One region of the Streptomyces sp. NPDC059695 genome, then DNA from elsewhere that is predicted to be linked to it. Evidence: riboswitches for the same ligand, from Rfam matches in the RefSeq annotation. Region 1 holds a riboswitch; each other region holds the start of a gene.
What was found. Region 1 has a riboswitch for S-adenosylmethionine ahead of thrC (threonine synthase). Riboswitches for the same ligand answer to the same signal wherever they lie in the genome.
Positions count from the first base shown of each region.

Region 2: linked by a shared signal. The riboswitch ahead of ACFV2S_RS10475 (IclR family transcriptional regulator) and the one ahead of thrC (threonine synthase) in region 1 are both predicted to bind S-adenosylmethionine.
Region 3: linked by a shared signal. The riboswitch ahead of ACFV2S_RS36655 (aminotransferase class V-fold PLP-dependent enzyme) and the one ahead of thrC (threonine synthase) in region 1 are both predicted to bind S-adenosylmethionine.

Region 1 covers NZ_JBHWFF010000035.1:23,727-33,413, forward strand. Annotated here, with positions in the region: gene ACFV2S_RS31485 (extracellular solute-binding protein) at 1-14, shown strand, start outside; gene ACFV2S_RS31490 (DUF3263 domain-containing protein) at 27-284, shown strand; gene otsB (trehalose-phosphatase) at 335-1,177, shown strand; gene ACFV2S_RS31500 (NAD(P)-dependent oxidoreductase) at 1,194-2,069, opposite strand; gene ACFV2S_RS31505 (winged helix-turn-helix transcriptional regulator) at 2,168-2,539, shown strand; gene ACFV2S_RS31510 (trehalose-6-phosphate synthase) at 2,592-3,944, opposite strand; gene ACFV2S_RS31515 (hypothetical protein) at 4,027-5,844, opposite strand; gene ACFV2S_RS31520 (glucosyl-3-phosphoglycerate synthase) at 5,883-6,851, opposite strand; SAM riboswitch class I at 7,001-7,197, shown strand; gene thrC (threonine synthase) at 7,191-8,498, shown strand; gene ACFV2S_RS31530 (MoaD/ThiS family protein) at 8,538-8,816, shown strand; gene ACFV2S_RS31535 (cold-shock protein) at 9,214-9,417, shown strand.
Region 2 covers NZ_JBHWFF010000006.1:221,818-231,504, reverse strand. Annotated here, with positions in the region: gene ACFV2S_RS10500 (cytochrome P450) at 1-869, opposite strand, end outside; gene ACFV2S_RS10495 (NAD(P)/FAD-dependent oxidoreductase) at 894-2,318, opposite strand; gene ACFV2S_RS10490 (ferredoxin) at 2,275-2,499, opposite strand; gene ACFV2S_RS10485 (hypothetical protein) at 2,610-3,248, opposite strand; gene ACFV2S_RS10480 (hypothetical protein) at 3,390-4,046, opposite strand; SAM riboswitch class I at 4,386-4,527, shown strand; gene ACFV2S_RS10475 (IclR family transcriptional regulator) at 4,717-5,439, shown strand; gene ACFV2S_RS10470 (class I SAM-dependent DNA methyltransferase) at 5,537-6,277, shown strand; gene ACFV2S_RS10465 (oxygenase MpaB family protein) at 6,321-7,187, opposite strand; gene ACFV2S_RS10460 (hypothetical protein) at 7,498-7,893, shown strand; gene ACFV2S_RS10455 (ATP-binding protein) at 8,007-9,687, shown strand, end outside.
Region 3 covers NZ_JBHWFF010000059.1:4,571-14,257, reverse strand. Annotated here, with positions in the region: gene ACFV2S_RS36665 (cytochrome bc complex cytochrome b subunit) at 1-139, shown strand, start outside; gene trpD (anthranilate phosphoribosyltransferase) at 271-1,335, shown strand; SAM riboswitch class IV at 1,423-1,538, shown strand; gene ACFV2S_RS36655 (aminotransferase class V-fold PLP-dependent enzyme) at 1,723-3,114, shown strand; gene ACFV2S_RS36650 (Lrp/AsnC family transcriptional regulator) at 3,187-3,468, opposite strand; gene ACFV2S_RS36645 (rhomboid family intramembrane serine protease) at 3,465-4,199, opposite strand; gene ACFV2S_RS36640 (hypothetical protein) at 4,360-4,602, shown strand; gene ACFV2S_RS36635 (NYN domain-containing protein) at 4,636-6,000, shown strand; gene ACFV2S_RS36630 (NlpC/P60 family protein) at 6,258-7,289, shown strand; gene ACFV2S_RS36625 (NlpC/P60 family protein) at 7,485-8,516, shown strand; gene ACFV2S_RS36620 (hypothetical protein) at 8,541-9,687, shown strand, end outside.

The DNA of each region.
Region 1 (9,687 bases):
AGAACGCGGAGTAATAGGTTGGTCGTATGACCGAAGAGGAGACGGCGGGCGACAGCGGGCTCGGTGAGCGGGAGCGGGATCTGCTCGCCGTCGAGCGCCGGTCCTGGCCCGGGCCCGGGGCCAAGGAGCGGGCCGTCCGCGAACGGCTCGGGCTCTCGCCGACCCGCTACTACCAGCTCCTCAACGCCCTCCTCGACGACCCGCGCGCCCTGGCCCACGACCCGGTGACCGTCAACCGGCTGCGCCGGGTCCGCGAGGAGAGGCAGCGCCGTCGGGAGGGGTGAGTCCTCCGGCCACGCTGACGTGGACCCCGTACGTCGGTAGGGTCGGGAGCATGGTCACCAGCCTCCCGCACCCGGCCACACCTGCCGGCCGCGACGGTCTGGCCGCGCTCCTCGCGCGGCCCGCGAAGGCCGTGGTCGCCCTCGACTTCGACGGCACCCTCGCCGAGATCGTCCCCGATCCCGAGCAGGCCCGCGCCCACCCCGGTGCCGTGGCCGCCCTCGCGGCCCTCGCCCCGCGGGTCGCCTCCGTCGCCGTCGTGACCGGCCGCCCCGCCGGGGTCGCCGTCCGCCACGGCGGCTTCGCCGGCGTCCCCGGCCTGGAGCACCTCGTCGTCCTCGGCCACTACGGCGCCGAACGCTGGGACGCCGTCACCGGCACCGTCAGGGCCGCCGCCCCGCACCCCGGCGTGGCCACCGTCCGCGCCGAGCTCCCCGGCTTCCTCGACCGGGCCGGGGCCTGGCCGGGCGTCTGGATCGAGGAGAAGGGCCGCGCGGTCGCCGTCCACACCCGCCGCGCCCTCGACCCCGAGGGCGCGTTCGAGGCGCTCAAGGGCCCGCTGGGCGATCTCGCGGTCGCCCACGGCCTCGTCCTGGAGCCCGGCCGCATGGTCCTGGAGCTGCGGCCGCCCGGCATGGACAAGGGCGTCGCGCTCGCGGAGTACGTACGGGAGGTGGACGCGGGGTCCGTGCTCTACGCGGGTGACGACCTGGGCGATCTGCCGGCCTTCGCGGCGGTGGAGAAGCTCCGCTCCGACGGCACCCCGGGCGTCCTGGTGTGCAGCGGCTCCAGCGAGGTCCCGGAGCTGGCCGGCCGCGCCGACCTGTCCGTGCAGGGCCCGGCGGGTGTGGTCGCGTTCCTGACGGAACTGGCGGAGGCGGTGAGGGAGGGCTGACGCCCCCCCTCGAGGTCTAGCGGAGCAGCAGGTCCACCACGCCCGTCAGGTCCTCCTCCCCGCGGCCCACGTCGAGCCGGCGGCGCATCAGCTCGAAGTACGGCGCGAGCAGCTCCGGGCTGACGCCCTGCCCCTCGGCGGTGGCCAGGAACGTCGGCGTGCCCGCCACCTGCATGGCGAGGTTCGACACCACGCCCCCGGTGTAGTCGCCCGACCGCAGCCGCGCGGCGGTCCCGTGGACGCCCCCGGACATGGCGGCCAGCCAGTCGGCGAGCAGCGGGGCGAAGGCGACGGGGTCGATGTCCTCCCGGCGGATCAGCGCGAAGGCGTGCGCGGCCCCGGCGAACATTCCGTACATGGCGCTGAGCAGGGCCACGTCGTGCAGGGCCGCGAAGCCCGCGTCCCCGCCGACGTACGTCGTGCCCGCCGGGACGGCCAGGGTCGCCCGGTGCCTCTCGAAGAGCTCCGGCGAGCCGCTGTAGAGGACGTACCCGCCGGCTTCCGGGACGCCGATCATCGGCGGGACGGCCATGATGCCGCCGTCCAGGTAGCGGGCGCCCCGCTCCTCGGCCCACGCGGCCCTGGCCCGGGCCTGGGCGGGTGTCGTGGTGGTGAGGTTGACGAGGTCCCTGCCGGTGAGGTCGACGCCGTCGAGGGCGGCGCCGACGGAGTCGTCGTCGAGGAGGCAGAGGACGACGAGGGTGTTCGCCGCGACGGCCGCGGCCGCGCTGTCGGCGCGCTTCGCGCCTCCGGCGGCGAGGGCGTCCGCGCGGGCCGGGGTGCGGTTCCAGACGGTGAGCGGGTGCCCGGCGGCGAGCCAGGTCCGGGCGAGGGCGGTGCCCATGGCGCCGAGTCCGAGGAGGGAGAGGGGGGAAGGCGTGTGCGCTGTCATGCCCACCAGGCTGCGCCGGGCCCCCGGCCTGCTCAAGTACCCACTTGGGAGTGGGTGGTTACCCTGAGGTGAGCGAACAGGTCAGGAGGGTGGGGCGGATGGCGACACTGAACCGGCCGGGGGACGGGGACGGCCACGTCTGCGGGATCGACACCGCGATGGAGGTCATCGGCGGCAAGTGGAAGGTGCTCATCCTGTGGGCGCTCCACGAGCGGTCGCACCGCCGCTTCGGCGAGCTGCGCCGGCTGGTCCCGGGCATCACGGAGAAGGTCCTCGCGTCCCACCTCCGCGAGCTGGAGGCGGACGGGATCGTCGACCGCGTCTCGTACGACGAGGTCCCGCCCCGCGTCGAGTACGCCCTGACGAAGGACGGCATCCGCCTCAACGACGCCCTCGAACCCCTCGCGGCCTGGGCCAGGACGCGGACCGGGACACCCCCTAGGCCGTTTCTTTCGGATCAGGCCGGATGAGGGAGCGTGCGTGCCAGGCGTCGCGAGCCCGGCAAGATCCGAAAGAGACGGCCTAGCCCCTGAGCGCGTCCAGCTGGTCCAGGAACCAGCGCTGCGGGGGGAGGGCGGTGGCGGCGGCCGCCAGGCGTTTCGTGCGGTCGGCGCGTTCCGCCGGGGGCATGGTCAGGGCCGTGTGGAGGGCCCGGGCCGTCTCCGACACGTCGAAGGGGTTCACCGTGAGGGCGTCCTCGTGGAGCTCCTCGTGGGCGCCCGCCTCCCGGGAGAGGACGAGGGCGCACCCGTTCTCCGAGACGACCGGTATCTCCTTGGCCACCAGGTTCATGCCGTCCCGCACCGGGTTCACCAGGGCCACGTCCGCCAGGCGGTAGGCGGCCAGGGAGCGGGTGAAGTCGTCCTCGACCGAGACGAGGACCGGCTGCCAGCCGGCCGTGCCGAACTCGGCGTTGATCTCCGCCGCGAGGTCCGAGACCGCCGTCGTGTAGGCGCGGTACGACTCCAGGTCCTGGCGCGAGGGGTACGCGGAGGCCAGGTGGACCACGCGGTCGCGCCACTCGGGGTGGGTGATGAGGAGCTCGCGGTAGGCCAGGAGGCCCCGCAGGATGTTCTTCGAGAGTTCCGTGCGGTCCACCCGGACGATCGTCTTCCGGCCGCCGGTCTCGTCCCGCAGCCGTGCCACGCGCTCGTCCACCTCCGGCCGGTGGGCCAGGGCCCTCAGCTCCTCGCCGTCCACGCCCAGGGGGTACGTCGCCACCCGGGTGCGGCCGAGGTCGCCCGCGCCGCCCTCGAAGGCCTCGGCCCACGCGCGGGTGTGGAAGCCGAGGCGGTCGGCGCCGAGCATGCCCCGGAGGAGTTCCCCGCGGATGTCGTCCGGGAGCATCCCCAGGTACGCGGGCGAGGCCCAGGGGGTGTGGGTGAAGTGGGCGATGCGCAGGTCCGGGCGGAGCTCCCGGAGCTGTCCCGGGACCAGGGCCAGGTGGTAGTCCTGGACCAGGACCGCCGCGCCCTGTGCCGCCTCCGCGGCGAGGGCCTCGGCGAAGGCCAGGTTGTAGGCGCGGTACGACGCCCAGAGGCGGCGGAACTCCGCGTCGAAGACCGGTTCGCGCGGGATGTCGTACAGGTGGTGGTGGAGGAACCACAGCACCGAGTTCGCGATGCCGTTGTACGCGTCCGCGTACACGGACGGATCGATGTCCAGCATCCGCACGCCCGGCTCGGCCGTCCCGCGCCGCACCGCCTCGCGGTCGCCCGCGCCGAGCGCCGCGCACACCCAGAGGCTCTCCCGCGCGTCGATGGTGCTCAGGGCCGACGCCAGGCCGCCGCCGCCCTTGCGGGCGTCGAGCGAGCCGTCCTCGCCGAGCGCGTACGAGACGGGGCCCCGGTTGGATGCCACGAGCACAGTAGCCATGTGGCGAACCTAGCCCGTCTCGTAAACGCTCAAACGTACGTATACGAGACGGGCCGATTCGGCCACGGGCAGTCATCGCAGGTCAGTCGCGTCGGCCGCGCATCGCCGCCTTCGCGACCAGGCCTGTCGCGGCCAGCGCCACCGCGAGCGCGCCGAGCAGCCAGAGGCGCTCGCCGTTGCTTCCCGTCTCGGCCATGGAGCCGGCGTGCCGGTCTCCCTGCGGGCCCGGGGCCGGGGGCGCGGGGGAGGGCGGGGACACCGGGTCGGTGGGCGGGGTGCCCGGTTCCGGGGAGGAGGTCTCCGGGTCCGGCTCGGGGTCCGGCGGGGTCGGGGTCGGGGGCGGGGTCGTCGGGGTCGGGGTCGTCGGGGTCGGGGTCGGCTTCCGGTTCTCCAGCGTCGGGGTCGCCGCGCAGGACGGGTCCCGGCCGCCGTCCGGGCAGTTCGAGCGCGGGGACCGCACGACCACGCCGCCGCGGAGCCGCCCGTCGCCCGTCGCCGGATCCCTGACCGTCACCGAGTAGGTGACCGTCGCCGTCCTCCCGGCCGGGAGGGTCCCCACGTATCCGATCCCCGGCTTCTCGTACGAGACCCTGCCGAGGTCCGTCCGCACGTCGCCGTTGTAGTCGGCGTCGTCCAGGATCCCGGTCAGGTCGTCGCCGAAGGTCGCGTCCGGGTGGTCGGTCCCGCCGGTGTTCTTCGCCGTGATCGTGTACGTGACGGTGTCGCCCGGCTCCACCGTGCGCGGGGTCGCCGTCTGGGTGATCTCCAGGTCGGGGACCGGCACCGAGAGGGCGAGCCCGGCCGGCACGTAGGTGTCGCCGCCGGTGGAGAAGGTGAGGTCCGCCGAGGTCGCGCCCGGCGGGACGGCGCCGGGCGGGACGTCGAAGGCCTTGGCGTCGACGCTCAGGTTGTCGCCGAGCCGCGGGGCGACCGCGCCGTCGGCCGCGCCGGCGAAGAAGTCGTCCGTGGTGCCGGTGCGGGCCTCGGTGACGCTCCTGCCGTCCACGAGGAACCGGTCGCCCGGCGTGTTCCGGTCGCCCTCGTACGCCGTCACGCTCGCGCGCACCGTGCCGGGGCCCCGCCGGAAGCCGTCCACGGTGATCGTGGTCGCGGGGGACGTGGAGCGCTGGAGGACGTGGCCGCCGTAGACGTGGACGCTGCGCCGCACGGGGGCCTTCACCGGGTCCGGGCCCGGGAACGCGTGGACGACCGTCAGGGACCAGCCCGCCACGCAGCCCTTGCCGCTCGGCGCCCACACGTGGCCGACCGCCACCCGCGCGTCCGTCCCCGAGACGCCCGCGAAGGCGGCGGTCACGTCGGACTCGCCCGTGTAGTAGTGCGGGCCGCCGGTGTCGGCCGGGTCGGCGACCATGCTGTCGATCGAGACCGGGGTCGCCGCCCCGGCCCCGACCCTGAGCACCGGGGCCGTCGTCGTCGGGTCGCCGGGGGACCGCCCGACGTCCGCGCCGGAGGGGTCGCAGCGCTGCAGCGGGGCGCCGCTCGGGCCCTTGTACGTGCCGTCGTTGCCGCCCCAGAAGAGGCGGGCGTACGCGACCCGGGCACCCGCAGGGATCCGCACGTGGCCGGTGCTGGAGCCGTATGCGGCGGTCCCGGTGCCGGCCGCGTCGATCCGCCGCATCACGAAGGTGTTGTTGTTGTCCGAGCCCTGGCCCGAGGCCGCCGCCGCGCAGCGCGCCGCCGGGCCGGCCGGGGCGTCCGGGCAGCCCATGACCGTGTTGCCGATCGTGGTGAAGTCGCCGTACAGCGACGCGTCGTACCGCCGGCCGAAGGGCTCGATCACGTCCGCGGCGGCCGGGGCGGCCGTCGCGCAGGCGAGCGAGCCCGCCGTGAGCCCGAGGGCCGCGAGCACCCTGCCCAGGTGATGGTGTCTGAAGCGCATAAAAGGGCAATTTATGCAAAACAGATCATCACGCGGCGTTACGCCACGCGGCGCTGCGCGTACTCCGTGACCTCGGCCATCGGCGGCCGCTCCTCGGTGTCCACCGCGTACGTCCGCGGCTCGAAGCCCTTCTCGCCCCGCTCGAACTGCGTCAGCCACGGCCGCACCAGATGGCCCCGCGAGAGCCGCAGCTGGGCCGTCCGGTAGATCGCCGCCGCCATCCGGCCCAGCGCGAGGCCGTCCTGGTGCCGGTGCTTGCGCACCCCCACGTCCACCTGGGCCAGCGCGTCCAGGCCCACCGTGTGCAGGGCGTCCACGAGCAGCCCCAGCTCCACTCCGTAACCGACCGGGAACGGCAGCCGTTCGAGCAGCGAGCGCCGCGCCGCGTACTCGCCGCCCAGCGGCTGCACGAAGCCGGCCAGCTGCGGCCAGTGCAGGTTGAGGAGCGGGCGGGCCACCAGTTCGGTGACGCGGCCGCCCTGACCGGGAGTCCTGCCGGAGGCGGGCCCGTCGAATTCAGGACCGAACGGGCGGTCGTACATCGCCTTCACGAGGTGCACGTCCGGGTCGGTGAGCAGCGGGCCCACGATCCCCGTCACGAAGTCCGCCGAGAAGTCCCGCAGGTCCGCGTCCACGAAGCACACGACGTCCCCGCTCGTCACCATCAGTGACCGCCAGAGCACCTCGCCCTTGCCGGGCACCGCCGGTATGCGGGGGAGTATCGCGTCCCGGGCGACCACCCGCGCGCCGGCCGCCGCCGCCACCTCCGCCGTGCGGTCCGTGGAGCCCGAGTCGATCACCACCAGCTCGTCGACGAGCGGCACCGCCTCCGACATCAGTTCGCGCCGGATCACGGAGACGATGTCGCCGACCGTCGCCTCCTCGTTCAGCGCGGGCAGGACGACGCTGACCGTCGTGTTCCGCTTGGCTGCGAGCACCCGGTCGAGCGGGCGGTCGGACACGGACCAGGACCGCCGGGCCAGCCAGCGCTCCACTTCCTCCAGCACGTGATCTCCATCTCGCGGTTCGGACGGCCGGTTCATGGTTCCGGGCCTTCGGTTACAGTCTTGAACAACGCGGATGCCCGATGCACGTCGGGGTGCCGACCGCGTCGGAGCGCAGGAACGAAAGTCCACCACGCTTCACAATCGAATACCGCTCATCCAGAGGGGCAGAGGGAAACGGCCCGTTGAAGCCCCGGCAACCCTCCAGTCGGTTCGTCTCGCCCACCCGTCTCCCGGCCACCACCCCTAGTGGTGTCCTGACGGACGCAGTTCTTTGCGCGAGGTCCCCGGCTAGGGAAGGTGCCAAATCCGTCTCATGGCGAAAAATTCGTCATGGGAAAGATGAGGAGAAAGGGCCTCGCCTCCATGGCTGTTCAGACCGTCGCACCCACCAACGTCGACCTCGGTCCCGCGTCCGGGCTCTCCTGTCGCGAATGCGGTGAAGTCTTCCCGCTCGGCCCGATCTTCGCCTGCGAGCTCTGCTTCGGACCGCTCGAAGTCGCGTACGACCTCCCCACCGGTGACCCCGAGGCACTGCGCAAGCAGATCGAGGCCGGCCCCGCCAACATCTGGCGCTACGCCCCGCTGCTGCCCGTCCCGGCCGACGTCGCCGAGAAGCCGAACCTGAACCCCGGCTGGACCAAGCTCGTCCAGGCCGACAACCTCGCCGCCGAGATCGGCGTCGCCCCCGGCAAGCTCTTCGTCAAGGACGACTCCGGCAACCCGACCCACTCCTTCAAGGACCGGGTCGTCGCCCAGGCGCTCGAAGCCGCCCGCGCCTTCGGCTTCACCACCCTCTCCTGCTCCTCCACCGGCAACCTGGCCGGCGCCGTCGGCGCCGCCGCCGCCCGCGCCGGCTTCCGCTCCTGCGTGTTCATCCCGCACGACCTGGAGCAGGGCAAGGTCGTCATGGCCGGTGTCTACGGCGGTGACCTCGTCGCCATCGAGGGCAACTACGACGACGTCAACCGCTTCTGCTCGGAGCTCATCGGCGACCCGCTCGGCGAGGGCTGGGGCTTCGTGAACGTCAACCTCCGCCCGTACTACGGCGAGGGCTCGAAGACGCTCGCGTACGAGATCTGCGAGCAGCTCGGCTGGGTCATCCCCGACCAGCTCGTCATCCCGATCGCCTCCGGCTCCCAGCTCACCAAGATCGACAAGGGTCTGCAGGAGCTCATCAAGCTGGGCCTCGTCGAGGACAAGCCGTACAAGATCTTCGGCGCCCAGGCCGAGGGCTGCTCCCCGGTCTCCGCCGCCTTCAAGGCCGGCCACGACGTGGTCCGCCCGCAGAAGCCGAACACGATCGCCAAGTCGCTGGCGATCGGCAACCCGGCCGACGGCCCGTACGTCCTCGACATCGCCCGCCGCACCGGCGGCGCCGTGGAGGACGTGAACGACGAGCAGGTCGTCGAGGCCATCAAGATCCTCGCCCGCACCGAGGGCATCTTCGCGGAGACCGCGGGCGGCGTGACCGTCGGCGTCACCAAGAAGCTCGTCGAGGCCGGTCTCATCGACCCGGACCTGACCACCGTCGTCCTCAACACGGGCGACGGACTCAAGACCCTGGACGCGGTGGCCGACACCTCTCAGGCGACCGTCACCATCCGCCCGAGCCTGGAGGCGTTCCGCGACGCCGGCCTGGCCGTCTGAGTCCGTCCGCCTCCTGGCCCACCGAAAGGTTCCGCAGTCATGGCCGTGAACGTCCGCATCCCCACCATCCTCCGCACCTACACGGGCGGTCAGTCCGAGGTCCAGGCCGAGGGCGCGACCCTCGCCGAGGTCATCGCGGACCTGGAGAAGAACCACACGGGCATCGCCGCCCGCGTCCTGGACGACCAGGGCAAGCTGCGCCGCTTCGTCAACGTCTACGTCAACGACGACGACGTGCGCTTCGAGCAGGGCCTGGAGACGGCCACCCCGGCCGGCGCGGGCGTCTCGATCATCCCGGCCGTCGCCGGCGGCTGCTGAGCCGCACCGGCTGTCCCGTCTTTCTCGAATTGCCCCTTCCGCGTCAATAAGCGGAAGGGGCAATTCTGCATGGTTGAGCGCGGTAGAGTTGGGGAAGTCACCTCCGCTGCTCATGCCGGGCGCATATGAGAATGCGTCCCCGCACGACAAGAAGCAGCCAAAGTGCCTGCGCGTTGTGTACGTTCTGCGCGCTTTGCCGGGCCCGACTTGCCCCGTAATTCCGGGGATTCTCCCCAATTCCCCTTTCCGGGACGCCCAGAATTCTCGGTCGAATGACCTGTTGCAGAGGGCAGTTGGGCAGATACATTCAGCGGCGGTCGACGCGTTCCGGCGCAGGGTCTGACCCGGGTCCGCGAGGTGCGGTCCCGCGCAAGGGCCAGTAATAGGGGAGTTAGGCATGGCTCAGGGCACCGTCAAGTGGTTCAACGCGGAGAAGGGCTACGGCTTCATCGCGGTAGACGGTGGTGCGGATGTTTTCGTCCACTACAGCGCGATCCAGATGGATGGCTACCGCAGCCTCGAAGAGGGCCAGCGGGTCGAGTTCGAGATCTCGCAGGGCCAGAAGGGTCCGCAGGCGGACATGGTCAAGCTCGCCGTCTGAGCGCGGCGCGATCGGCCACCGACGCAACGCCGTCGAGGGGTCCGCATCCCTGAGGGGATGCGGACCCCTCGTGCGTTCCCGAACCTCGCCGGAGAGGTGCCCGATCCACGAGAGTCGCTTGCACTCGCATGGGTCGAGTGCTAATCATTGGCGTTAGCACTCGGAAGGTGAGAGTGCTTACGAGGATCGGGCAGACGAGGCCCGCGGCCAGGTGGGGCAAGGAACCACCGGGCACGCAGGCCGTCCGTCGCGGGCGTCGGCGCGGTCCTG
Region 2 (9,687 bases), on a different contig from region 1:
GGCTCGAAGCGGAGCAGTTCCTCGACGATCGGGACGGCCAGGCGCGGTTCGGTCTTCAGGCGCTGGAGGACGTCGGGATGACGCAGCAGGGTCAGCATCCCGTTGGTGATGAGGTTGACCGTGGTCTCGTGGCCCGCGATCAGGAGCAGTGCCGCCGTGCTGAGCAGCTCCATCGTGGTCATGGGACCGTCCGGCCCCTTGGCCGTCGCGAGCTGGGAGAGCATGTCGTCCCCGGGGTTCTTCCGGCGCTCCTCGATGAGGCCCGCCAGGTACATGCCCAGCTCCATCCGGGCCTCGTGCGCGCCCTTGCCCCGCTCGGCCGGGTCGGCGTCCGGGTCGGGGTCGAGGCTGGCGGCGAGGGTGTCCGCCCAGGTGTGGAAGCGTGCCTCGTCCTCGCGCGGCACTCCGAGCAGTCTGCAGATCACCGTCACGGGAAACGGGTAGGAGAACTCCTCCACCAGGTCGATCCGGCCCGGGTCGGCGAGACCGTCGATGAGGCCGTCGACGATGGCGTGGAGCTCCGGGCGCATTCCGTCGACCCGGCGGGGGGAGTGCGGCGGGCCGAAGTGCCGGTTCGTCATGCGCCGCATGCGGTCGTGTTCGGGCGGGTCGAGCCGGAGGAAGCTCGGCGGCAGGGCGCTCTCCTCGGGGGACGACTCCGCCAGCGGGTCGGCGCCGGAGGCCTGGTTGCGGGCGTCGGAGCTGATCCGGGGATCGTGGAGGAGGCTGCGGATCTCGTAGTAGGTGCTGATCACGTACGGCCCGTCGGCCTCGTGATGGACCGGGGTCTTCCGCAGCTCCTCGTAGACCGGGTACGGGTCGGCCCGGTTGGCGTAGTCCAGGATCTGGTGCAGCAGGGTGGGCGTCATGGCAGGTCCTTGTGGCCGTGCGGATCAGTGCGCGGGGGTGAACGTGATGCGGCGGTCGGCCGGCGAGTATCCGCTGAGGGTCACGGTGGGGCCGTGGCTGGGGACCGAGGGGTCCGGGAAGTCCGCGTCCATCGGGCGCTGTCCGTCCGCGTGCCGGTCGACCGTGGGGAACTGCGGCGGGAACGGCGCGGTCTTCTCGATGAGTTCCTTGTAGAACGGCAGCCATCGCCCCTGGTCGAAGGAGACGGCGCCGATGACGCGCCCCTGGTATCCGTAGACGCCGACGAACCGGCGGCTGTCCAGGGAGCCCTGCGTGATCAGGATCTCCGTCGCCATCGACGGCACGCCGACCGACTTGATGTTGACGCCGAACTGGGAGGACCAGAAGGCCGGCACGTCCATGTGCGGCAGGCGGTCGATGCTCGCGCTGAGCATGTTGTGCGCCGCGATCTCGGCCTGCGCGACGGCGTTGCCCCAGTGCTCCAGCGACAGGAACTGGTACCCGAAGAGGGGGTGGGGGCTGCGGGCGACGTCGCCCGCGGCGTAGATGTCGTCGGTGACGATGCCGCGGATGTCGAAGGCCCGGCACCCGGCGTCGCAGGCGATGCCGCGGGGTCCGGCGCCGAGCCCTGATCCGTACAGCCATTCGGTGTTGCGGAGGGCTCCGAGCGAGACGACCACCACGTCGGTCTCGACGGTGGAGCCGTCGGACAGATGCGCGGCGCGCACCCGTCCCGAGGCGTCTCCCTCCAGAGCGGTGACCATGACCCCGCAGCGCAGGTCCACACCGTGCTCGCGCTGGAGGCCGTCGGCCACCGCGGCGACCACCCCGCCGAGCGCGCCGACCAGGGGCGCCGCTCCGCGCTCGGCGACGGTGACGGGGATGCCTCGTTCGCGGCAGGCGGAGGCGACCTCCGAGCCGGCGAACCCTCCCCCGATGACGAGGACCCGCCGGGGTCCCTCGTCGAGCCGCCGGGCGAGCGCGGCGCCGTGGGCGCGCGTGCGCAGCACGAAGACGCCGTCGAGTTCCGCCTCCTCCTCGCGCGGCCACGGCCGTGCCCGGACACCCGTGGCGATCAGCAGCCGGTCGTACGGCACCTCGTCGCCGTCGGCCAGCCGCACCGTCCTCGCGGCCATGTCCAGGGCCGTGGCGGGAACGCCGAGCCGCCAGGTGGCGTCGACGGACCGGAGCCGGGGCAGAGCGGTCCGATCGGCGCGCGCCCTGCCCAGCAGGACGCCCTTGGACAGCGGGGGCCGGTCGTACGGCTCGCAGGGCTCGTCGCCGATCATGGTCAGCGATCCCGTGAAGCCCTTGGCGCGCAGGGTCTCGGCGGCCCGCAGGCCGGCCAGCGAGGCGCCGACGACGACGATGCGGCCCTCGCGTCTGAGCTGCTCCAGGGCTCCGTCACCGAGCACCGGGCACCGCCTCGGCCGGCTCGTCCACGTCATCGACGAGGATGGCCTGTACGGGGCAGGCCGCGGCGGCCTGGGCCAGCTTCTCGCGCAGGGCCTCGTCGGCGTCGGGGTCGTACAGCAGCGCCTCGTCGCCGTGCATGGTGAAGATCTCGGGAGCGAGGAACGCGCACTGCGCGTACCCCTGGCAGCGGTTCAGATCGACGGCAATGCTCACCACGGGATCGGTCCTCTCCAATGACCGGTATGCCCCCTGCGCCCACTCTCGTCGGCCGGGGGGTCCCCGGCGATGGGGAGCGGACCGATCGAGTGAGCCGTCCGGCCGGGTCAGGCCGAGGCGGCCGGGCGTGCCGCGGCGGACTCGCGGCCCCCCAGGATGTTCAGGCTGAGGACCAGGACCCAGGCCGGGAAGACCAGCTCCGACCAGGGCAGGCTCGCTCCCACCACGAGCAGCGTCAGACCCGCCAGGTAGCCGACGACGGCCAGCGGGCGCGGGAGGACGCCGAGCCGGTGGCCGATGGTCGAGGTCGTGATGACGAACACCGCCGCCATCCGCATGGCGTAGGTGGTCAGCAGCGCGTAGGCGACGTCGCGGCCGAAGGAGGAGCCCTGACCGCCCTCGTCGATCACGCTCCAGGCCGCCGCGGCGGCGCCGAACAGCGTGGCGACGAAGACCAGACCGCTGCCGAGGAAGACCGTGGAGACGAACTTGTCCTCGCGGTCGCCTCCCTGCTCACGCAGGGCGCCCATGAACCAGAGGAACGCGATCCCGGCGAACGGAATCAGTTCCAGCGCCGTCCGCACGGCGCTCCGCTGCCCCGCGTCCACGGTCGCTCCGGCCGCGTCGACTCCGCTCGGCAGGGCGATGCGCACCAGGACGATCGCCGTGGCCGTCAGGATCGCGAACACCACTCCCGCGACCCCGGCGGCCCAGCGCGTCGCGAGGCGCTTGTCCTTCCGCTCCATGCTCTCCCACTTCCTGCCTGCGCTTCCTTCGTCCAGACACCCGTGGTCGCGGGGCGCGCGCCACCGGAATCACCCGAGTGGAGCGCTCGGTGCGCCATACAGTCCATGGCGGGGCGGGGCGCGTGGGTTCTGCCGGATCCGTCAGCCGGTCACCGTGATCTGCTGGGCCGGGTCGGTGGTGTCGGTGAGCTGGTAGGTCGCGCTGAAGGTCGCGGACTGGTTGCCGGTCGGGCAGAGGAAGCCGCCCGTGGCCGTCGCGGGAACGGGGGCGTCGGCGATGGCCAGCCGGGACGGGGTGCCGTTGGTCCAGGTCCCGTTGACGGCGGTCGGTCCGGCCGGTGAGGCGGTGATGGTGCAGCTGGCGAGGCCGCTGGTCTTGATGAGGACGCCGCCCTTGGGGATGGTGAAGCCGCCGGTGGCGGGGGCGCCGTTCTGGAGGGTGAGGGTCCAGGGGCCGTTGGCGGCGTTGCTCGTGATGGTCACGTTCACGCCGAAGATGCTGGTCGTGCAGCCGCTGAAGCCGGGCGGGTTGACGGGGACGGAGACGGGGCCCGCCGCGTTGTGGTTGCCGGGGGCGGCGGGGACGGCGTTGTTGGCTCCGCTCGCCGGTACGGAGGCGGAGACGGTGCAGGTCATCGTGGTCGACCCGGCGACGAAGGTGGCCTTGCCCGTGAGCTTGGCGGCGAAGGAGTGACCGGCCGGCAGGACGGTGGTCGAGGCGGCCTGGGTGCCGCCTGCCCCGAAGGCGAGGGCTCCGGCGGCGGCGAGGCCGGTGAGGGAGACGAGCAGCTTGGTCATGAGTTCTCCTCGGTGATCGACGGTGGGGTGCGAGGAGGTGCGGGTCGTCGCACGGTGCGGTGCGCGGGGTGCCTGCGCGTGAGGTACGTACGCGTGGTGCGTGGGGGAACCGCGCAAAGTGACTTGAGAGTAGAACCGGTCGGTAGGGGTCCCCAAGGAAGAATCGCGCCACTCCTGACGATCCGTCAGCAAGGTTGACGCGACGGGGCGCTTGACACCGGAGCGGCCGGATCTGGGAAGCGCCGCGGCAGCCGCACGGCCGGACCGGATCGGCGGGGCGCCACTCCCGGCCGGGAGGCCGCTGGCAGGCCGCCCTGGGCGTCTTGTATCGTTCTCCGCGAATCATCCAGAGGGGTGGAGGGACCGGCCCTACGAAGCCCCGGCAACTCCCCGTTCGACTCGGCGCTCCCTGTTCGCGCCGCGCCGCCGGGATCAGTGCCAACTCCGGCCCGCGCCAACGTGGCGCGGGAAAAGATGAGGAGACACGGTGCTCTCTGTGCTGTCCTTCGCCCTGGCCCTGCCCGCCCCGGGCCTCCCGCGTACCCGTCTCGTGATCGCCGCGGCGTATCGGCCGACCTCGTCGACCCTTCCCCGCTGAGCATCCCCTCCCTCCCTGCGTGAGATCGCCGCGAGCCTTCGCGCGCGAACCGAGACTGGAGTACCTCTTTTCATGGACATTCCGGATATTTCCAGTGGTGTCGGCGTGCTGGACAAGGCCGCGGTGATCCTCGGTGCGCTCGCGGCGGGCCCGGCCACCCTGGCCGGGCTGGTCTCCGCCACCGGCCTGTCGCGCCCCACGGCCCATCGACTCGCCCTCGCACTCGAACGCCACCGTCTGGTCGCCAGGGACCTGCAGGGCCGCTTCGTCCTCGGCCCGCGGCTCGGCGAGCTCTCGGCCGCCGCGGACGAGGACAGCCTGCTGACCGCGGCCGGTCCGGTCCTCATCTCCCTCAGGGACGCGACCGGCGAGAGCGCCCAGCTCTACCGCCGCCAGGGCGAGGTGCGCGTCTGCGTCGCCGCCGCCGAGCGGACCTCCGGACTGCGCGACATCGTGCCGGTCGGGTCCACGCTCCCCATGAAGGTCGGCTCCGCCGCCCAGGTCCTGCTCGCCTGGGAGGAACCCGAGCGCTTCTACCAGGGCCTGCAGGGTGCCCGCTTCACGGCCACGGCGCTGAGCGGCGTACGACGCCGGGGCTGGGCCCAGTCGATCGGTGAGCGCGAGCCCGGCATGGCCTCCGTCTCCGCCCCGGTCCGTGGCCCCTCCGACCGTGTCGTGGCCGCCGTCACGGTCACCGGACCGATCCAGCGCCTCACCCGGCAGCCCGGCGCCCGGCTCGCGAAGGCCGCCGTCGCCGCGGCCGACCGCCTCACCGCGGTCGTCTCCCACGCATGACCACGACGGAGCCTGGGGGCCGACCCTCCCCCGGACCGGCGCCGCCGGAGGACAATCGGGTCGACAGCGCCCCTTGCACCGGGCAGAGTTGCGGGCCGTGACAAGCAGTGAGCTGTGGACCCGTGAGACCGCCGAACGCTACGACGCCGGGGAGACCGAGATGTCCTCGGCCGCCGTCCTCGGACCGACCCTCTCGTTCCTCGCCGACCTCGCCGGAGACGGCCGGGCCCTGGAGTTCGCCATCGGAACCGGACGCGTGGGCGTCCCGCTCCGGGAGCGCGGCGTGCCGGTGACCGGCATCGAACTCTCCGAGCCCATGGCCGCCGTCCTACGGCGCAAGGTCGACGCCGGAGCGCTCCCGGTGACCATCGGGGACATGGCCACCACCGTCGTCCCAGGGGAGTTCTCCCTGGTCTACCTCGTCTACAACACCATCACCAACCTGCTCACACAGGACGAGCAGGTCGAGTGCTTCCGCAACGCCGCCCGTCACCTGGCACCCGGTGGCCGATTCGTCATCGAACTGGGGGTGCCGCCCTTGCGGTTCCTTCCTCCGGGCCAGGTCGCGGTGCCGTTCGACGTCTCCGAGCGGCATCTCGGCTTCGACACCTTCGACCTGGTCGGGCAGATCCTCGTCTCGCACCACTTCACGAGCGACGGCACGGACGGGCGGTACCGCAGGGACAGCTCCCGGCACCGGTACGCCTGGCCCGCGGAGCTCGACCTGATGGCGCGGATCGCCGGACTGGAGCTGGAGCGTCGCGTCGCCGACTGGGACGGGACCCCGTTCGCGCAGGACTCCACGAAACACATCTCCGTATGGCGCAAGCCCGCCTGAGGGCCGCGTGCGGCCGAGGGTCGGGGCACGGATCATGCACGGGTCACCGACCGGCTCCGGAAGGGAGCGGAGGCGTCACCCAGCGGATCGCCGTCGTGACCGCCCGCCCGCCGGGCCGCGCGAAGCGGAGGAGGATCCGGATCCGGCGGGGCACGGGCACCAGGTCCTGAGCCCACGACGGCAGGAGGTCCACCGCCGCTGCCGCGAGGAGGAGGTACGGCAGGCGCGCCGGCCAGGGCAGGGGCGGTGACACGAGCAGGTACCGGGCAGTCGCCGACGACTCGTCCGTCGCCTCCAGCTCCCGGCGACGGCCGCCGAGCGCCACGACGAGGTCGGCGCGGGTCCGCGGCGGATCGGGGACGCCCAGACGCACGGCGACCGACGCCATGTCCTCGACGTACGCGTCCTGTTGGCCGCCCGTCAGCGGACACAGACCGTAGCGCCGGTGGGCCTCCAGGAAGCAGTACGTCTCGGCCATGTGGACCCAGGACAGCAACGCCGGATCGGACGCACGGTAGGGCGCTCCGCCCGCCGCGCGCCCCGTCACCCGCGCGTGCACCGCGCGCACCCGCCCCACCGCCCGCTCGGCGTCCCGCTCCGTGCCGAAGGTGGTCTCGGCCAGGAAGGTGCTGGTCCGCTGCAGGCGCCCCCAGGGGTCGCCGCGGAATCCCGAGTGCGCCCAGACGGCCGCCATGGCGACGGGGTGCAGGGACTGGAGGAGAAGCGCGGCGAGGCCTCCGACGTACATCGAGGCATCGGCGTGCACGGTGCGCACGGGCCTGTCCGGGGCGAACCAGCGCGGCCCCGGGGTGCCATGGATCCGGGCACGCTTCCGATGCGCCTCCGGTCCGGCCACGCGCCGCAGGAGCGCGTCGCCCGCCTTCCTCCGCAGCCTTCCGACCAGGGGCACCGCGATCGCACTCCTCTCCTGGGCCTGCCGGGCGGCACACCGCGTCGTCGTCGTGTCACCGCACGCACGTCAGCGACCGGAGCTGGGGCCGGTCCCCCGCGAACATGCCACACTAGGACAAAGGTGCCACACGCGGCCGTTCTCGGAATCCGCGCACCGTTCCCTCCACGGTGTCTTCCGCGTCGAACCCTTGCGAAGTGCACAGCGAGCCTCACGGCTTCCGGCAATCGCCGCGCGAGTCGGAACGGCGCTCACACGCCGGCTGTCGCCGCGCTGTCCCCTTCCGGCTCGTTCGAAGGAGGAGTGTTTCATGACCACGACCATGAGAGTCCGCCGGCTGGTGGCGGGTGCCGCCGCGTCCGGCCTGTTGGCAGGTGGTGCCGCGCTCGGCATGGCCGGCTCGGCAGCGGCCGCTCCCGCCCCGTCGTCCGTCGCCACGTCCGTGGTGACCGACAACCACGGCGACCAGCACAAGCGACACGACCACCACGACCGGTGCGAGTGGAAGAAGGGGCACTGGGAGAAGAAGTGGGTCCCGGGCCACTGGGAGAAGAAGCAGTCCAACCATGACTCCTGGCGCCAGGGCCATCACGACGACCACGGGATGGGCGACCACGGGAAGGGCCAGCACGGGAAGTGGGTCTACGTTCCCGGGCACTGGGAGAAGGTGTGGGTGAAGGCCCACTGGGACTGCCACCAGCGGTGAGACTCGGCACATGACGTAAAGGGGTCGACCGCTCCGCCCCCGTGCGCCTCCATGGACGCAGCCCTTTCCCGAGCCGGCGACATGGAGGGGTTCGGGGCGCGCACAATACGGGGGTGCAGAGTTGGACGCCGCCGGAGCGCGGACCTTTCGTCGGACGGGACCATGAACTCGAGGCGCTGAGCGCCCGGTTGGAGCGGCACAGACTGGTGACGCTGGCCGGGGCCGGCGGAATCGGGAAGTCCCGCCTCGCGGCGCGCACCGTGCGTCTCCTCCCGCCCGACGCCTTCGAGAGCGTGCACTGGGTCCCCCTGTGGTCGCTGGGCGGCGGGACTCTCCTCGTCCCGCTGGTGGCCGACGCGTGCGGCCTGTCCGACCACTCGGCACGCGACCCCCTCGACGCGCTGGCCACCTGGCTCGGAACACGCCGCGTACTGCTCGTCCTCGACTCCTGCGAGCACCTGGTCGTCGCGTGCAGGGAGCTGGTGGAGACACTACTCGCACGCTGCCCCGGGCTCGTGGTGCTCGCCACCAGCCGGGAGCCGCTGGGCGGCGCCGGCGAGACCCTCTTCCCTCTGGGGCCCCTCTCGCTGGACTCGGACGCCATGGACCTGTTCGCCGCGCGCGCCGCGGCCGTGGGGGTGACCTGGGAGAGCCCCGAGGACCGGCTGGCCGCGAGCGAGGTGTGCCACTGGCTGGAGGGCATTCCGCTGGCCCTGGAGCTGGCCGCCGCACAACTCTCGGACCGGCCCGTACGCATCATGGCCCGCGTGCTGCGCGACAGGCTCTCGCTCGCGGAGCCTGCCGACAGCACGTTGCAGCCGGCCCGTCACCGTGCGCTGCGTACCACGATCGGGTGGAGTCACGAGCTGTGCGAGCCCCATGAGCGGCTGCTGTGGGCGAGGCTGTCGGTGTTCCGTGCCGACGCCGCCGTGGAGGACATCGCACGCGTGTGCGGTGGTGGTCCGTTGACCGGTGGCGCGCTGGAGAAGGCCCTCGACGGGCTGCGGCGCAAGAGCATCGTCACGGTGCTGCCCGACGGGCGGCTGCGGATACTCGACACCGTACGCGAGTACGGGGCCATGTGGCTCACGGAGCTCGCCGAGGCCCGGACGATCGCCGACCTCCACGCGCGGCACTTCCACGCACGCACCGCGTCCGCCGAGCGGGACTGGTGGGGGCCGCGCCAGGCCGCCGCGTACGCCCGGCTGGTCGGCTGCTTCGGCGACCTGTGCGCCGCGCTCGACCACCTGCTCGCCACCGATCCCCCGCAGGCGGCGGCGATGGCCGGGAGACTCGGCTTCTTCTGGGCCTGCTGCGGTCAGCTCCACGAGGCCGGGCACTATCTGGAGGAGTGCCTGCAGCTGGTCGCGGAACCCGCCGGCACCCTCGCGAGGGCCTGCTGGGCGCTCGGCGTGGTGCGCTGCCTCCGCGGGGAGTACGAGTCGGCCGCCCGGCTCGGCGCACGGGCACGGGAGCATGCGCTGCTGGCAGCGGACCCGGAGCTGCTCGCGGACGCCACGTACCTCCAGGGCCTCCTCATGCTGCTCCGCGGCGAACCCCTGCACGTGGTCGACGCGGCGGACCGGGCGCTGGCGCTTCTGGAGGGGAACACGCCCGCGGCGGCCCGGTGCCGGCTGGTCCGCGTGTTCGCGCTGACGGCCTCGGGCTCCCTTCGACGGGCGCGTGCCGAGGCGGAGGCGCTGCGGGCGGACTCGGTGTCGGCGGGGGAACACTGGACCCGTTCCTACGCCGAGTACCAGCTGGCGGTCATAGCGCTGGTCGAGGACCGCTCGG
Region 3 (9,687 bases), on a different contig from region 1:
CGGCGTGGAGCGCAAGATCGGCCCCATGGAGAAGCTGCGGGTCAAGCTCAACAAGGGCTACTACGGCGACGACAGCCAGATCGCCAAGCCCACGGTCGAGGAGTACAAGGAGATCCAGAGCGGCCACGGCCACCACTGATCACCTGAACACCTGACCTGCTCGAGGTCGCCACGGCGAGAGCCCCGTCCATTCGATGGACGGGGCTCTTTGCCGTCCCCGGAGGTCGATAGGGTGGGACCGTATCCGTCACGTGATCACCAGGAGCTGCCATGAGCGCTGCGACCCCCGCTGGAGGACCTACCACGGCGGGCCGCTCCTGGCCCGTCCTGCTGAACGGCCTGCTCGACGGCAGGGACCTCTCCGCCGACGACACCGCCTGGGCGATGGACCTGATCATGAGCGGCGAGGCGACCGACGCGCAGATCGCCGGCTTCATGGTGGCGCTGCGCGCCAAGGGCGAGACCGTGCAGGAGATCACCGGCCTCGTCCGGACCATGTACGCGCACGCCAACGTGATCGAGGTGCCCGGCCCCGCCGTCGACATCGTCGGCACCGGCGGCGACGGCGCCAAGACGGTGAACATCTCCACCATGGCCTCGATCGTGGTCGCCGGCACGGGCGCCAAGGTCGTCAAGCACGGCAACCGGGCCGCGTCCTCCGCCTCCGGCTCCTCCGACGTCCTGGAGAAGCTCGGCATCAACCTCGACCTGACCCCGCGCCGGGTCGCCGAGGTCGCCGAGGAGGCCGGCATCACCATGTGCTTCGCCGTGAGGTTCCACCCCTCGCTGCGGCACGTCGCCGCGGCCCGCGGGCAGCTGGGCATCCGGACCACCTTCAACGTCCTCGGCCCGCTGACCAACCCGGCCAAGGTGCGGGCCCAGGCCGTCGGCGTCGCCGACCCGCGCATGGCGCCGGTCGTCGCCGGGGTCTTCGCCGAGCGCGGCAACTCCGCCCTCGTCTTCCGCGGCGACGACGGCCTCGACGAGCTGACCACCACCTCCACCTCCCGCGTCTGGGTGGTCAGGGACGGCGGCGTCACCGAGGAGCGGTTCGACCCGAGGGACGTCGGCATCGAGCTCGTCCCGCTGGAGGCCCTGCGCGGCGCCGACGCCTCGTACAACGCCGACGTGGCGCGCCGGCTGCTCGCGGGGGAGACCGGTCCGGTGCGGGACGCGGTCCTGCTCAACGCGGCGGCGGCGCTCACCGCTCTGGAGCCCGGCGCGGGCACCCTCGTGGAGCAACTGGGCGCGGGCATCGCGAAGGCGGCCGAGTCGATCGACTCCGGAGAGGCCCGCCGCACCCTGGAGCGGTGGATCGCCGCCAGCAACGCCTGAGCCCGTGTGAACGGCGCATGTCGTCCCCGTCCCGGATGCCGGGACGGGGTTGCGGCGCCGTGATCGCCTGGCATAGGTTCTGGAACAGGTCATGAGTGACAGCTGCAAGGCCCCGGCCGGCTGTCCGGCAACCCTCCGTCCGTGGCGGGGTGCCCCGGGTGAAGACCAGGTCGTACGGCAGAAGCCTGCGGCAAGCGCGGACCCCTGCGCGTCACCCTGGGGTCCTTGGTCCTCTAGGGAGCGTTGTCTCGTGAGCAAGCGAATGCGTTAGGGCCCTTCCGGCCCCTCTTCCCCTCTCCACCCGTATGTGGCGCGGCCCTTCGCGCGCTGCCGCCCTGCGGGCTCTTCACGCCTTTTCGCGCCCTTTTCCTGCCGGGAGATACCGCTATGTCCGCACGCCCGAACACCGCCACCGTCGACTCCGCCGCCGACTCCGCCGAGCCCTGCTGCGACGCCCCGCTGCCGGTCCTCGGCCGGGACGTCACCGTCCCGCTCGTCACCGGCGGCGAGGTGACCTACGCGGCGCTCGACTACGCGGCCAGCGCCCCGGCGCTCCAGCGGGTCTGGGACGACGTGGCCGCGTACGCCCCCTACTACGGCAGCGTGCACCGCGGCGCCGGCTACCTCTCCCAGCTCTCCACCGACCTCTTCGAGAACAGCCGCGCCACCGTCGCCGAGTTCCTCGACTGCCGCCCCGGCGACCAGGTCGTCTTCACCCGCTCCACCACCGACTCGCTGAACCTGCTCGCCGCCACGATCCCGGCCGGCTGCCAGGTCTTCGTCTTCGAGACCGAGCACCACGCCTCGCTGCTGCCCTGGCGGGACGCCCGCGTGACCTACCTCAACGCTCCGCGCACCCCGGAGCAGGCCGTCGCGACCCTGGAGCGCGCCCTCGCCGACCGCGACCCGTACGGCCCCGCCCTGGTCTGCGTCACCGGCGCCTCCAACGTCACCGGCGAGCTGTGGCCGGTGAAGGAGCTCGCCGCGGCCGCGCACGCGCACGGCGCCCGGATCGTGCTCGACGCCGCCCAGCTCGCCCCCCACCACCCGGTCTCCGTGCGCGAGCTCGACGTGGACTGGGTCGCCTTCTCCGGGCACAAGCTGTACGCGCCCTTCGGCTCCGGCGTCCTCGCCGGCCGCGCCGACTGGCTCCAGGATTCCGAGCCCTACCTCGCGGGCGGCGGCGCCTCCCGCAAGGTGGCCCGCCGGGCCGACGGTGGTGTGGACGTGGAGTGGCACACCACCGCGGCCCGGCACGAGGCGGGTTCGCCGAACGTCATCGGCGTCTACTCGATCGCCTCCGCCTGCAAGGCGCTCACCGGGGCCGGCTTCGACTCCCTCGTCGCCCGTGAGCGCCACCTGATCGACACCGTCCGCGCGGGCCTGGCCGAGGTGCCCGAGGTGCGGGTGCTCTCGCTCTTCGGCGACGACGCGCCCCGCGTGGGCGTCATCTCCTTCGTCGTGGAGGGCTGGAACAGCTCCCACTTCGCCGCCGCGCTCTCCGCCGAGTACGGCATCGGCGTCCGCGACGGCCTCTTCTGCGCCCACCCGCTGGTCCGCACGCTGCTCGGCAGCGACCCGCAGGACCCGGGTGAGTGCGGTGCGCCGGAAGCGGCCCCGGGGGAGCTGTCCCTCAACGCCATCCGGGTGAGCTTCGGCGCCGGTACGCCGGACGAGCACGTGGAGCGGTTCGTCGGCGCCGTGAAGGAGCTCGTCCGGGACGGCGCGCAGTGGAAGTACCGCACCGAGGACGGCCGCTGCGTCCCGGACCGCGGCTGATCGGTCACTCGTACGGGTGAAGGGGGCCTCCCGGTCGGGAGGCCCCCTTCGGGCGTGCCGGGGTGCGCGGCGTCAGGACTCCAGGCCGATGGCGAAGGCCGCCTCCAGGTCGTGCTGGGAGTACGTCCGGAACGCGACGTGCGTGTCCGTCGCCTCGACGCCGGGGATCTTGCTGATGCGGCCGGGGATGACGTCCGCGAGGTCGTCGTGGCGCGGGACCCGGACCATGGCGATCAGGTCGTACGTACCGGTGACCGAGAAGACCTCGCTGACGCTGTCGAGCGCGGCGATCGACTCGGCGATCTCGGGGATGCGGTCCACGCTGGTCTTGATGAGCACGATCGCGGTGATCACGGCTGGCTTTCTCCCTCGGTCGCCGCGGCTGGGGCTTTCACTCTATCCCCACCGCGGAAGCGTCCCCAGGCGTAGAGGAAGCCGACGGAGAAGCCCACCACGTGGGCCAGATAGGCGACGCCGGGTCCGGCGCCCGCCGCCCGCGCGGCCATCCACTGGAGCGTGAACCAGAAGATCAGCACGATCCAGGCGGGGAAGCGCAGCGGCAGGAAGAACAGGAAGGGGAAGAGGCTGGTGACCCGGGAGCGCGGGAAGAGGAAGAGGAACGCCCCGAGCACCGCGGAGATCGCCCCGGAGGCTCCGACCAGGGTCTGCTCGCTGTCCGCGTGCGCCACCGCGTACCCGAGCAGGGCGATGTAGCCGGTCCCCAGGTAGAAGAGGCAGAACTCGACGGGTCCCATGCGTTCCTCGGCCATCGCGCCGAAGACGTACAGGAAGAGCATGTTTCCCAGCAGGTGGAGCCAGCTGCCGTGGACGAAGAGCGCGGTCAGCGGGGTGAGCAGGGCGCGCGGATCGCCGTTCATCAGCTCGGCCGGGACGACGCCCCAGCGGCGGAAGTAGGCGCCCTGGGCGGCCAGCAGCTCGTCGCCCGTGCCGTGTCCGGGGCTCAGCCCGGAGACCGGGCTGATCACGAAGAGCAGGCAGCAGGCGGCGATCAGTGCGTACGTCACGGTGGGTCCGCCGCGGGTGCCCCGCCAGGCCCCGAGCGCCGCGCCTCGCCAGTCGATCATGGACAGATCATGGCGTACCGGGGCCGAAGTGGACAGAGTGCCTCGCCGTGCCCCGCCCTCCCCGCGAGGCCTTAGGGTTACGGGCACCACCGACCGCAGTTCGACGGCGCACCGCGGCCCCCGCACCTGGTACCACGCAACAGGAAGAAGGACGGCACCGATGACGACGGTTCCCCTGCCGACCGACGAGACCCGCTGGCGCTGCACGCTCTGCGGCAATCTGACCCGCTTCGACGTGACGCGCTCCTCCAAGGTCGTGGAGTACGTCCATCTGGACCTGGCCGGAGACCCGACGGTCGAGGAGCGGCAGGTGGTCAGTGAGACCATCGAGTCGGTCCGGTGCCGCTGGTGCAACGCGGTGGACCAGATCGAACTGGTGGACAGGCCGGGCGCCGCCTCCTGAGGGACGGCGCGGACGACATAGGGGTGACGGATCGTGGAGCAGCCCGCGCACGGTGGTGAGCCGGCCGGCGCGGCAGGTGACGCTGCCGAGACGCTCGACCACCCACTGCCGGAAGGCGTACGGCGGCGGGTCGTCGCGCTGGTCGCGGACGCCTTCGGCGGGCTGACCGTCGCGGAGCTGCCCGGGCCCCTGCGGCAGTACGCCCGCTTCACCGCGAGCCGGCGGGCCAAGTTCGCCGGCAACGCGATGGCCGCCGCGCTGGAGAGCGACCCGCTCTTCCGGCAGCGGATCGGCGAGCGGTTCAAGCAGGGCCACCCCGAGCTGGCCGGGGCCGTGGAGACCGGCACCCCGCCCGCGGCCGCCGATCCCGTCGACGTGGCCGCGGCCGCCTACGTGCTGCGCCCGCCGGGCTGGGTCAAGCTGGTCGCCGCCGCGGGCGAGGAGGCGCTGCGGGCCGACGCCGAGCGCGCCGACGAGGCGGGCCGGCGCGAGCTGGAGCGGCTGCGCGAGGAGCTCGCCGCCGCCCAGGACCGCTCCCGGGGCGAGAGCGAGCAGCTCCGGCGCGACCTGGACGCCGCCCGCAAGGAAGCGGAATCGCTTCAGCGCAAGCTGCGCAGCGCCCAGAGCGACGTCAAGCGCGGCGAGGCGGCGCTGCGCAAGGTCCAGGGCGAGATCGAGTCCGCGCGCGCGGAGTCGGCGGCGCAGGTCTCGGCCGCCGAGAGCGAGACGCGGCGGCTCAGGGCCCGGCTCGGCGAGGTCGAGGCGGCCCTGGAGGCCAGCCGCAGGACCGCCCGTGAGGGGCGCTCGGTGGAGGACATGCGGCTGCGGCTGCTGCTCGACACCGTCCTCGACGCGGCCCAGGGGCTGCGGCGCGAACTCGCGCTGCCGCCCGTCTCGGTGCACCCGGCGGACACCGTGGACGCGGTGGAGCCGGGGCGGATGTCCCCGAAGGACATCGCGGCGCGGGCGCTCTCCGAGACGGATCCGGCGCTCCTCGACCAGCTGCTGGCGCTGCCGCAGGCGCATCTGGTCGTCGACGGCTACAACGTCACCAAGACCGGCTATCCGACGATGCCGCTGGAGAAGCAGCGGCTCCGGCTGCTCGGCGGGCTCTCGGCCCTCGCGGCCCGTTCGGGCGCCGAGGTCACCTGTGTCTTCGACGGGGCGGAGCTGGCGGCCCCGGTGCTGCTCGCGCCGCCGCGCGGGGTGCGGGTGCTGTTCTCCAAGCCCGGTGTCACGGCGGACGAGTTGATCCGGCAGCTGGTCCGGGCGGAGCCGCCGGGGCGGCCGGTCGTGGTCGTCTCGACCGACCGCGAAGTGGCCGACGGCGTCGCGAAGGCGGGCGCGCGGCCGGTGGCGTCCGCCTTGTTGCTGAAGCGGCTTTCGCGGCTCTCGTGACGCTTCGCAAGTCCTGGGCGTTATGCCCGGATTCTGGATGGCGCACCGTCAAGTGCTCATCACTGGCCGTGTGATGTATGTAAATAAAGTGGTGCGTGGGCGAGATTTTTGCCAGTGGGATTTGAACTGATCACAACTTGGTCACTAGGGTCGACCTTCGAACCTTCGCGCGGTTGATCACCCATCCGGGGTGGCGGCGGAGGAACCGCCTGCCCGTGACCGGTTGGGCGGCTCTGAGGAAGAAGGAGCTCGCCTTCGTGGCGTCCCACCGTCGTCCCAAGCAGCCGAGCCGTACCCGTGTGACCGTGTTCACCGCGGCCGCGGCCGCAGCAGTCGCCCTCTCCGCCCAGTCCGGCGCCCAGGCCGCCCCCGCGCAGCCGAAGATCGACGACGTCAAGTCGAAGGTCGACAAGCTGAACCACGAGGCCGAAGAGGCCACGGAGCAGTACAACCTCGCCGACGAGCGCCGCGGGAAGCTGCAGAAGGAGATCGGCCAGCTCCAGGACAAGGTGGCCCGGGGTCAGCAGGAGCTCAACACCCTGCGGGACCAGATCGGTTCGGTCGCCAGCGCCCAGTACCGCTCCGGCGGCATCGACCCGGCGCTCCAGCTCTTCCTCTCCGCCGACCCGGACACCTACCTCGACAAGGCGTCCGCGATCGACCAGCTCAGCGCCCAGCAGGCCGACGTGCTGACCTCGATCCAGGCCAAGCAGCGCACGCTCGCCCAGGAGCGGGCCGAGGCGACCACGAAGCTGGCCGACCTCGAGGACGTCCGCAAGACGCTCGGCGAGAAGAAGAAGAAGTTCCTCGGCAAGCTCGCCGAGGCCCGCGAGCTCCTCAACACCCTGACCGCCGAAGAGCGCGCCAGGATGCAGGAGAAGGAGCAGCGCGCCAGCCGCGCGGCCGGCGAGCGCGTGAACCTGGGCAACGAGGTCCCGGCCTCGCAGCGCGGCGCCGCCGCCCTCGCCGCCGCCGCCACCCAGATCGGCAAGCCGTACGCCTCCGGCATGGAGGGCCCGAACTCGTACGACTGCTCGGGTCTGACCCAGTGGGCCTACGGCCAGGCGGGCGTCGACCTCACCCGCACCACGTTCACCCAGCAGAACGACGGCGTGAAGATCGGCCGCAGCCAGCTCAAGCCGGGCGACCTGGTCTTCTTCAACGGCCTGCAGCACGTGGGTCTGTACGCGGGCAACAACACGGTCCTGCACGCCCCGTACCCGGGTGCCTACGTCCGCTACGAGTCCATGAACACCCTCGGCTCGTTCATGTTCGGCGTCCGCATCTGACGCACCCCGACCCGCTCCGCCCTGCCGCCCGAACGGGTGGTTCGCGGTGACACGCGCTGACCTGACGCCCCGCCGGTGACCTGTGTTCTCCGGCGGGGCGTCACTTTGTGTGCCCGGCGCCTTCGTTGGACGAGGAGTGATCAGCGGCTACTGTCTGCCGCGCCAGTCTGCGTCGAGCCGAACGGAGCGCGATCCGTGGCGTCCCACCGCCGACCCGCCCGGGTCACCGTCCTCACCGCCGCCGCCGCGGCCACCGCGGCGGCGTCCCTCGGCGCCGTCCCCGCGAGCGCCGACCCCGGGGCGACCCCCGCGGCCACCCGCGCCACCGTCGACCGCCTCTTCGAGGAGGCCGAGCAGGCCACCGAGGGCTACAACCGGGCGGACGAGAAGACGGACGCGCTGCGCCGGACGGTCTCCCAGGCCCAGGACAGCCTCGCCCGCGGCCAGGAGCGCATCAACCGCATGCGGGGCGCGCTCGGTTCGGTCGCCGGGGCCCAGTACCGCTCCGGCGGCATCGACCCCGCCCTCGCCCTGCTGCTCTCCTCCGACCCGGACAGCTACCTGGACCGGGCCACCGCCCTCGACCGGATCACCTCCCGCCAGAGCGCCGAGCTCGGCGAACTCCGGCGCGCGCAGCGCGGACTGGACCAGAAGCGCTCCGAGGCCCGGGCGGCCCTCGCCGAACTGGAGGCCGGCCGGGCCGAGGTCGCCCGCCACAAGCGCGCCGTCGAGCGGAAGCTCGCCGAGGCCCGCCGGGTGCTCGCCTCCCTCACCGTCGAGGAGCGCGCCGACTACGACCGCGCCTCCCGCACCGGCGAGCGCGCCGGGGGGCCTGACGGAGGGTCCGCGGAGTCGCTCCCGCCGCTCGCCGACCTCGGTCCCTCGCGGGCCGCCGCCGCGGTGATCGCGGCCCGCAGCGCGATCGGCAGGCCGTACGTGTGGGGGGCCACCGGCCCCTCCGCCTTCGACTGCTCGGGCCTGATGGTCTGGTCGTACCGGCAGGCCGGGATCAGCCTGCCGCGGACCTCCTCGGCGCAGCGCCACGCGGGCCGGCAGGTGCCGCTCTCGCAGGCGCAGCCGGGCGACCTCGTCACGTACCGCGGCGACGCCAGCCACGTGGCGATCTACGCCGGGAACGGCCAGGTCATCCACGCCCCCTATCCGGGCGCCCGGGTCCGCTACGACCCGGTGAACATGATGTCCCACGTCACGGTGACCCGGGTCTGACGCCTCCCCCGTACGATCGGGGGCGTGGCGGTTCGGCTGAGTGGAGCGGTGCGCGGCGCGGCGGCGGTCCTGCCGGCCGTGGTGCTCGTCCTAGGCGGATGCGCGGCCCCCGCCCCGGCCGGTCCGGCCTCCCAGGAGATCCAGAGCCTGCTCGACCGGCACGCCCGGGCGCTGCTCGACCGGGACGAGCCCGGCTACCTCGCGGCCCTCGACCCCGCGCTCGCACCGGCCGCGCGCACCGAGTTCGGCCGGCTCGCGAAGATCCCGCTGGGCGGCTGGTCCTACCGGGTCACCGACGTCGACGGGGCCGGGGAGGGCCGGGCCACCGCCCGCGCCGAGCTCGACTACCGGCTCCGGGGCTACGACTCCGGGCCCGCCACCACCGAGCGGGTCCTCGACCTCGTCGAGCGGGACGGCCGCTGGTACGTGACCGGGGACCGCGCCGCCGAGGGGGCCCCGCAGCAGCTGTGGCAGCAGGGCGAGGTCACGACCGTGACCGGCGCGCGCAGCCTCGTCCTCGGCGTGGGGCAGAGCCGGGACCGGCTGCGGGAGATCGCGGCCGCCGCGGACCGGGCGGTGCCCGCCGTCGGGAACGCCTGGAACGGGGACTGGGCGGGCCGGGTCGTCGTCCTCGTGCCCGCCTCGATCGACGCCATGGGCCGGCTCCTCGGGGGTCCCGCCGACTCCTACCGGGGCATAGCGGCCGTCACGACCGGCCGGGCCGGCGGCGGCCCCGCGGCGCCCGCGGACCGGGTGATCGTGAACCCGGACGCGTACGCGGTGCTCGGGGCGTTCGGCCGCCAGGTGGTCCTCACCCACGAGACCACCCACGTCGCGACCCGCGTCCAGACCACGAAGGCCACCCCGGTCTGGCTCTCCGAGGGCTTCGCCGACTGGGTCGCCTACCGGGGGACCGGCCGTACCGCCGGCCAGGCCGCCCCCGAGCTGCGCCGCGCGGTCCTGGCGGGCGACCTGCCCGCGGAGCTCCCCGACGACGCGGCCTTCGCGTTCGGCGGCGACGCGGAGTCCCTGGCCCGGGCCTACGAGGGCGGCTGGCTGGCCTGCGAGCTGATCGCCGACCGCTGGGGCGAGGAGAAGCTGACGGCGTTCTACCGGGCGGTGGGCGCGCACCCGGCCCGCGACGGCGCGGTGGAGAAGGCGCTCCGGGACG